2 regions of the Tuberibacillus sp. Marseille-P3662 genome follow, and region 1 is predicted to be linked to the other one. Evidence: a T-box and tRNA genes for the amino acid it is inferred to sense, from the RefSeq annotation. Region 1 holds a T-box; the other holds one or more tRNA genes.

What was found. The T-box of region 1 lies ahead of pheS (phenylalanine--tRNA ligase subunit alpha). A T-box ahead of a tRNA ligase gene usually reads a tRNA of that ligase, here a tRNA-Phe.
Region 2: it has a tRNA-Phe gene. The T-box ahead of pheS (phenylalanine--tRNA ligase subunit alpha) is inferred to sense a tRNA for this amino acid. The anticodon was not compared.

Annotation. Positions count from the first base shown of each region.
Region 1 covers NZ_FXBS01000006.1:388,517-392,949, reverse strand. The annotation lists gene pheT (phenylalanine--tRNA ligase subunit beta) at 1-794, opposite strand, end outside; gene pheS (phenylalanine--tRNA ligase subunit alpha) at 811-1,845, opposite strand; T-box leader at 1,906-2,141, opposite strand; gene B9Y89_RS10420 (TrmH family RNA methyltransferase) at 2,186-2,959, opposite strand; gene sspI (small acid-soluble spore protein SspI) at 3,056-3,259, shown strand; gene B9Y89_RS10410 (Uma2 family endonuclease) at 3,307-3,903, opposite strand; gene ald (alanine dehydrogenase) at 4,062-4,433, opposite strand, start outside.
Region 2 covers NZ_FXBS01000005.1:108,059-112,491, reverse strand. The annotation lists gene yycF (response regulator YycF) at 1-665, opposite strand, end outside; gene B9Y89_RS06650 (M23 family metallopeptidase) at 843-2,258, opposite strand; tRNA gene B9Y89_RS06645 (tRNA-Phe) at 2,473-2,545, opposite strand; tRNA gene B9Y89_RS06640 (tRNA-Asp) at 2,858-2,933, opposite strand; tRNA gene B9Y89_RS06635 (tRNA-Met) at 2,952-3,028, opposite strand; gene B9Y89_RS06630 (adenylosuccinate synthase) at 3,260-4,433, opposite strand, start outside.

The sequences.
Region 1 (4,433 bases):
AAAAGAACGTAATTGGTGATATCGACAATATTGTTATGCGGACGAATTCCCGAAGCGATAAGTTTGTTTTGCAACCACTGGGGAGACGGCTTGATCTGTACTTGTTCAACCACACGTGCCCCATAGTAAGGAACATGCTGGTCTGCATGCACTGTTACTTTAACCTTATCAGCAGTTTGAGACGATGATACCTGCACCTTAGGCTGTGGTAAACGAACATCGCGGTCAAGAATCGCCGCAACTTCGTAAGCTGTCCCAATCATATTGAAGGCGTGTGCGCTATTCGGCAGAATATCCAACTCAAGCACCACATCGTCCAAATTTAAATAAGATGTGATATCATCACCTACTTTAGCCTCACCTTCCAACACATAAATACCATCAGTAAATGCCTTTGGAACCAATGCTTCATTGATGCCAAGTTCCTGCAGTGAACAAATCATCCCGTTTGATGTCTCACCGCGCAGTTTTGTTTTTTTTATTTTCATGTCTCCAGGCAAAACCGCTCCAGGCTTCGCGACCGCAACTTTTTGTCCAGCTGCAACATTAGGTGCACCGCAGACAATTTGCACCACATCACCGCCGACGTCGACATCACAAAGATTTAACTTGTTAGCGTCGGGATGCGGGCGGCATTCTTGGATATAGCCGACAACCACACCTTGAACTCCCTTATTCATGAAGTGAACGTGTTCAACTTCAATACCGGCCTTCGTTATTTTTTCTGCTAATGTTTGCGGCGAAATATCACTAATATCGACGTATTCGCTTAACCAATTATATGAAACTAACATTCCGGTTCACCTCTCCTCACACACGCTTGAATTGCTTTAAGAATCGTTGGTCATTGGTGTAATAATGACGAATATCGTCAACACCATATTTCAACATGGCGATCCGTTCAGGACCCATGCCAAACGCAAAGCCTGTATAGACTTCAGGGTCAAATCCCGACATCCGTAAAACGTTAGGATGCACCATGCCAGCACCTAAAATTTCGATCCAGCCGCTATGCTTACATACTGGACATCCTGAACCACCACATTTGAAACAGGAAATATCCATTTCCACGGAGGGTTCCGTGAACGGGAAGTAATGTTGGCGCAGACGGACATCACGGTCTTCACCAAACAACTGCTTCACAAACACCGTTAAAACGCCCTTTAAGTCACTTAAACGAACATTTTTATCAACATAAAGACCTTCAATTTGTGTAAATTGATGCGAATGGGTTGCATCATCCGTATCACGCCGGTATACCTTACCAGGACAAATCACTTTGACGGGCCCTTGACCGTTATATGCTTCCATCGTTCGCGCTTGGACAGGTGAAGTATGTGTTCTTAGTAAAATCTCCTCGGTAAGATAAAAAGAGTCCTGCATATCGCGAGCGGGATGATTTTTAGGTAAATTCAAGGCCTCAAAATTGTAATAGTCGGTTTCCACCTCTGGACCTTCCGCGACGGAAAAGCCTAAACCGATAAACAAATCTTCAACCTCTTCGATGACAGTAAATAGTGGATGTTGACTCCCTTGATTAACAGGTCGTCCGGGCAAGGTCACATCTATGGCTTGTTCAGCTAGCTGTTCTTCTATCCGTGCTTGCTCCAATGTGGCATGTTTTTCATCGAGAGCCGCTTGGATGGCCTCTCGAACGTCATTAGCCATTTGGCCAATCACCGGCCGCTCTTCTTTCGACAATTTGCCCATGCCACGCAATATTTCGGTAATCGGCCCTTTTTTTCCTAAGTATGTCACTTTAATATCTTGAAGTTGCGATAACTGCTCTGCTTGTTGAATCGCTTGAAGGGCTTCACTTTTTAAAGCCTGTAATTTATCCTTCATATGCCTAACTCCTCCTTCTATACGCCTTTTCGAATATAAAAAAAAGCACCCCATCCCATAAAAAGGGACGGCGTACTCCGCGGTACCACCCTATTTAGCCAAATTGATACACTGTATCATTGACTCTCTTACAAAGAATAACGGTCTTTACCGGTGCATCTTTAACCTAAAAAAGTGTTCAGATGACTGCTCCAGAGCGAATTCCTAAAGATCAGTCCATAATTGCGCTTGCAGTCCATGACGCAATCTCCCTTAATGGTGATAGCAAAAGTACTACTCTCTTTCATAGCATCGATATTCGCTTAAAAACTCTCATAAAAGTATAAAGAATTTCACAGCGTTACGCAAGTCTATCACGTAATGTATACATCAAAATACCGCCGGCAACCGACACATTCAAGGATTCAGCCCGTCCAAAAATAGGAATTTGCACATTCACGTCTGTTTGTTGCAAATATGCCTCCGATACACCGGCACCTTCATTACCTAATAGCAGAGCAAAACCGCCGCGATGGTCAGATTCTAGTTGAAAGACATCAACACCTGTCATCATGGTTCCCATCACCGGGACCTTCTTGTCCTGCAATGTTGTCATCGTATCACTTATATCGGACTCAATCAGACGAATGTGGAAATGGGATCCTTGAGCCGAACGCAAAACTTTACTGTTATAAAAATCAACGCAATCAGCACCCACAATGACCGCATTGAAACCGCAAGCATCCGCCGTCCTGATCAACGTTCCCATATTGCCAGGATCACGAACAGCATCAAGAAGGAGATAACGACCGTTACTCATCATATTAAGCTTGTCCTGATACATCGGACATACCGCCATAATACCCTGTGGCGTCTCCGTATTTGCCAACGTGTCAAAAATGTCATCACTGAGGACAAACGTTTCCACGTCATCCTCCAACCAAGCTTGCCATTGCCGCGGCATTTCATAATCCGAAACCATAAGCAGTTGTTTGACTTGTCCAGCTTTAAGGGCTTCTTCAACAAGATGCGTGCCTTCGACGATAAAGGCACCCAGTTTCTCTCGATGTTTTTTTTGCTTTAACTTCATCCATTGCTTAACATTCAAATTTTGTCTAGATTCAATTGTTTTCACTACAGTAACTCCTTTTTGAGTCATTCCATATCTTATTACATATTTATCATATTTTAATCAATACTAAAAGAAAAAGTAAAGGAGGCGTATTAAAGCATGGATATTAATATTCGGCAAGCGATTAAGCATAACTTGTCCGATAATGACAATGAAAAGCTCCGTAGTACCGTGGTTGATGCTATTGAGGACGGTCAGGAAAAAATGTTGCCGGGCCTCGGTGTCATGTTTGAGATTATTTGGGAAAAGGCCAGTGATGAAGACAAAAATAAGATGATTGATCACTTGGCTGAAGGTGTGTAACAAGTGGCTGACCCAAATCCCGTATCATACCGAATGGTGCGGGATTTTTAGCTTTCAGAAAGGTTAGGGATATTTCCGATGATATCGTTCATGGAAAATGAAATACATTGGATATGTTTTGATTGGATGAAATCACTTCCGCCGTATACTTCAGGCAAGGCATACTGCTCGACGTCCAACACGTACTGTTCGAGGACCTGATTCTCAGGGTCAACAATCCAATATTCCGGTACTTCATAACGCGCGTACGTATCGAGCTTGATCTTTTTATCCCTTTTCGCTGAAGAAGGAGAAAGAATTTCCACAACCAAATCAGGGATACCTTCAATGCCTCCGTGCTTGGTAATAATGTGCAAGCGATCGCGGTGAACCAATACTAAGTCCGGCTGTTTAACTTCCTTCTCCGCTAACACCACATCAATCGGTGCATTGAAAATAACATAATCTTTTTCGCAGCTTTGTATAAACCTTTTTTGGATCTCAAAACTAATGAGTTGGTGATAGGATGAAGGAGACGGACTCATTAGCTGTAACATACCGTCATCTAGTTCATAACGATACCCATCATCAGGCATATTTACATAGTCATCATAAGTCATCGGCTGTTCACGAACGAGATCATTACGTTTCTTGTCTTCGGCCATCAGCCTAACCTCCCGGAATGTCGATTAATTGGATTATAACACAATTTGTTCGACAATTCTTTCATCTTTGCTTTGAAAACGTTAGGCCTCCTGGGGAACATACACTGTATCATGGCAAAAAGCCCTTCCTGGTATATCCACCGGGAAAGGCTATTCCGTCACAGAAGCGTTTCCGCTAACTTAGACTCAAGTCCGTGAGCTTTTGCTACAGCTTCATTGGTTACAAAACCATCAAGTGTGTTAATACCTTGGAGTAACGCTCCATCTTTCTTGGTCGCCTCGACATACCCGTCGTCTGCGATTTTAAGCACATATGGAACAGTGACGTTCGTTAGACCAATCGTGGAAGTCCGCGGTACGGCACCAGGCATATTGGCCACTGCATAATGAACAACCCCATATTTTTCATACGTTGGATCATCGTGTGTTGAGATCCGATCCGTTGTTTCGAAAATACCGCCTTGGTCAATCGCAACATCAACGATGACAGATCCCTTTTTCATACCTTGCACCATTTCATCAGTAACGAG
Region 2 (4,433 bases), on a different contig from region 1:
CCCCGACGTGTCACAATCCAGGCTGGACGACTAGGATTATCTTCAACTTTTTCCCTCAATCGGCGAACGGTAACATCAACGGTTCTGACATCACCAAAATAGTCATAACCCCAAACCGTTTGTAACAAATGTTCACGCGTCATCACTTGGCCAATATTTTTGGCTAAGTAATGCAGGAGTTCAAATTCCCGGTGCGTCAGTTCAATGGGTTCGCCGCGCTTGGTCACTTGATAAGCATCAGGGTGGATCGCGAGCGCACCCACAACAATATCTTTTGTGTCATTTTCATGATCATCTTCATTATGGTGCCTGCGCAAATTGGCTTTGACCCGGGCAACAACTTCACGGTTACTGAATGGTTTGGTGACATAGTCATCAGCACCAAGTTCTAATCCTAATACCTTGTCGATCTCGGAATCCTTGGCCGTTAACATAATGACCGGCATGCTATATTTTTTTCGAATTTCCCGGCAAACTTCCATACCGTCTTTTTGTGGTAACATCACATCAAGCAGTATTAGATCAGGTCGTTCCTCTTCCACCTTTTGAATAGCTTCATTTCCGTCATACGCACATATGACGTCATAGCCTTCCTTTTCTAAGTTAAATTCGAGTATATCTGCAATGGGTTGTTCATCATCTACAACAAGAATTTTCTGTTCCACGAGATGATCCCTCCAATTTTAATACATGTCATTCCTCTATTCTATCATACGCATCCTATTAAATGAATTTAACACCCGCAAATATAAAAACATTTACATAAATAGTTCTTGCTCCCAATAAAAAATCCTTCTATATCGTGTGAGTTACAAAGAAAAACCTCTAGAAAAATCTAGAGGTTAACGGTGAACGTAATCAAGTGGATTTTGAGTACTGCCATTTTTGATGACTTCAAAGTGTAAATGGGTTCCTGTTGAATCACCGGATGTACCCATATTAGCTATCGATTGCCCCTTCTTAACCGTTTGTCCGGTGTGAACATCAATGTCTGATAAATGATTGTAGGTTGTCCGGAAGCCGTTATTATGGTCAATCACAATGCGTTTGCCATAACCTCCGCTATTGTATCCAGCCGATACAACCTCACCATTATCAGCAGCTAAAATCGAGGTTCCCATTGTGCCATCGATATCAATCCCTTTATGAAAACTTCCCCACCTTTTACCATAGCCACTCGTGATGGGGCCACCATGAGTCGGCCATCGGAAGTTCCCTGTACCACGTGACGCAATCACTTTTGTACCTTTTTCTATAATCTTCTTACGCGGCTTGGATATTACATCTTTGTTAACAGTTTTCCGTTGAACCGTTTGACCATTAACGACTTTTAATTGATAACGTACTTTTTGTTTGCCTTCTTTACCCGTTTGGACAACTTTTTCTTTCCCTTTATACATATTATCGTTTTGACGAGTCTCTGTTTTATAATCAATTGTTTCTTCTTTCGTTACCTTCTTTTTAAACGTAACGTTAACAAAAGGTTTAGGTTTCTTTACCGTGACTTTGTCACCGATATGTATGAGTTTATTCTCTTGTAATTTTGGATTCAGTTTAAGTAATTCATTAAGACTCAAGTCAAATTTATGAGAAATATCGACTAAAACATCTCCCTCTTTGACCTTATAAGTCGCTTTGGTTAAGTTTCCTTCTAATAAATAGTCGAAGGCTTGATCCGTATCTTTGATCTGTTTAATAGACGCCCGTCCCGATACGGCCTTTAACGGCTGCGAAAACTCAAGTTTTAACAGTTCCGTTCCATCTTCCAATTTAGTTTGACCCTTTTCATGTGCTTTAAGCAATGGCTCAGAGACAAAATGCTTTTTATACTTCTTAACAAGTTCTTTCGCCTTCTTTTCTGATTGAACATAGACAACTTTATCCTCACCAACCTGAACAGCACCGACATCAGCTTTAATGGTGACTTTGTTTTTGAATTGACGAAAAACTTGTTTGTTGTTGGTTTCTGCTTGAAATACTTTTTCCGGAACCAAACTCAATTTTCTTCCAGTTGTAAAATCATATTGTTGATGTTTCTTTTCAGCCTGCTTCACTTTCTTATCTATAAAACTTTTAATTAATTCAGGATTATCCATCGTTCCAATTGATTCATTGCCTAAGTAAACATGATAAACCGTATGTATATCATTATCTTTAGCAAAACTTGTCTGTACGGGAGCAAAAGCAAGAGCAGTTAAAGCAACTGCGCCCAAAGTCCATTTCGCTATCAACTTCTTAATATCATCCGTCTTCCCCATCATCCAATCCTCCCAGAACCTAAGTAGGTCCAAAGCATCATTAACCTTGCCTTTAACAATCTAGCAGTCATGGATTCTTGAAGCAAGACGATTCGACAATTTGTAACACAGATGTAGTATTATCGTAAATATGTCATAAAAAAGGCAACTCCCTAAAGGGCGATCAGTTTTGAGGAACACAAAATTGACGCACTTTGAGTGCGTCAATAATGGATGGCTCGAGACGGAATCGAACCGCCGACACGAGGATTTTCAGTCCACTGCTCTACCGACTGAGCTATCGAGCCATGATATAAGGCTAACCTTGAGTTTATTTATTTTTATCCTTATGGAGGTTCGGAATACAAAAACCGTATTCCTCAATGCTGCCTATTCACGAAGTATCGCTGTATAAAAACTGTCCTTTCCTCTACTAGTATTGCTTCGTAGCGGGCTGCGTCAGGACAACTCGTAGAATATTCGATGGAAGTAACTTAAAAAATTCGGAATACAAAAACCGTATTCCTCAACGTTGCCTATTCACGAAGTATCGCTGAGTGCTCTACCGACTGAGCTATCGAGCCAGACAATTTTGATAGATCTGCGTTAATTTATGTAAATGGCGGGTCTGACGGGAATCGAACCCGCGATCTCCTGCGTGACAGGCAGGCATGTTAACCGCTACACCACAGACCCCTATGTATTTAATAGTTATGGTTGCGGGGGCAGGATTCGAACCTGCGACCTTCGGGTTATGAGCCCGACGAGCTACCGAACTGCTCCACCCCGCGTCGTTTTAAAGATTACAGATGGTGTTGTGTCTCAGAAGTCGTTATTATTTTAACAGCGACGATAAATATCGTACCATTAACTATAAAACTTTGCAAGGTATTCATTCAAATTTTAATCTAGACCTTTATCATTCGTTATTCGAAAATGATCCTAACTGTTCGAAATTGTCCCTTAAGTGCCTCCTATTAAATGCGGCTGCCCAAACTTTTGAGCAGCCGTATGTCAATAGTCTACTCGGCGAACACACCGCGAACAAGATTGGTTTGCGAGCGATCTGGACCAACGGAAAAGAGGGATAATGGAATTTTTGTTAGTTGAGATATACGCTCGACATAGTGCCTTGCATTTTCCGGGAGTTCTGACAACGAACGCGCATTGGTAATGTCCTCATGCCAGCCGGGCAATTCCTCATATATAGGCTCACATTCGCTCAACACATTCAAGCTTGCGGGATATTCCTCAATCCGCTTGCCCTTGTAATCATAAGCCACGCAAATTTTGACGGTATCGAGCCCTGTCAAAACATCAATACTATTTAATGATAGATCAGTAATGCCACTGACACGTCTCGCATGTCCAACAACCACACTGTCAAACCAACCGACTCGGCGCGGCCGCCCCGTTGTCGTTCCATACTCCTTACCAACTTCCCGAATTTGGTCTGCTATCTCGCCATCCAATTCAGTTGGAAACGGTCCGTCTCCAACCCGGGTTGTATAAGCTTTCGCAACACCGACGACATGTTTAATTTTTGATGGACCAACACCCGAACCAATGGTAACACCGCCAGCAACCGGGTTGGACGATGTTACAAACGGATACGTGCCTTGATCAATATCAAGCATCACGCCCTGCGCCCCTTCAAACAATACACGTTTCCCTTGATCAAGTGCTTCATTCAATACAACAGATGTATCACAAACATAGCGTCGAAGAGCGTCAGCATAAGCCATGTATTCATCATAAATGGCTTCGAGATCAAAGCCATTCTCTTCATACATTTTTTCTAAAAGACGGTTTTTTTGCTGCAAATTATATTGAAGTTTTTCTTTAAAGGTTTCCGGTTCCATTAAATCGGCCATCCGTATCCCCACGCGTGCAGCTTTATCCATATAGGCAGGGCCAATGCCTTTACCTGTTGTCCCAATCTTGTTATTCCCTTTACTCACTTCATCAAGGCCATCCAATTTGATATGGTAAGGCAAAATAATTTGAGCGCGATTACTAATCCGCAAATTATCGGTTCGGACTCCCTGATTATGTAAATATTCCAACTCTTTGACTAGGGATGCTGGATTAACGACCATACCGTTGCCAATAACACATTTTTTATCGTCAAAAAAGATCCCGGAAGGAATTAAATGGAGTGAATATTTCTTACCGTTAAAAACGATAGTGTGTCCG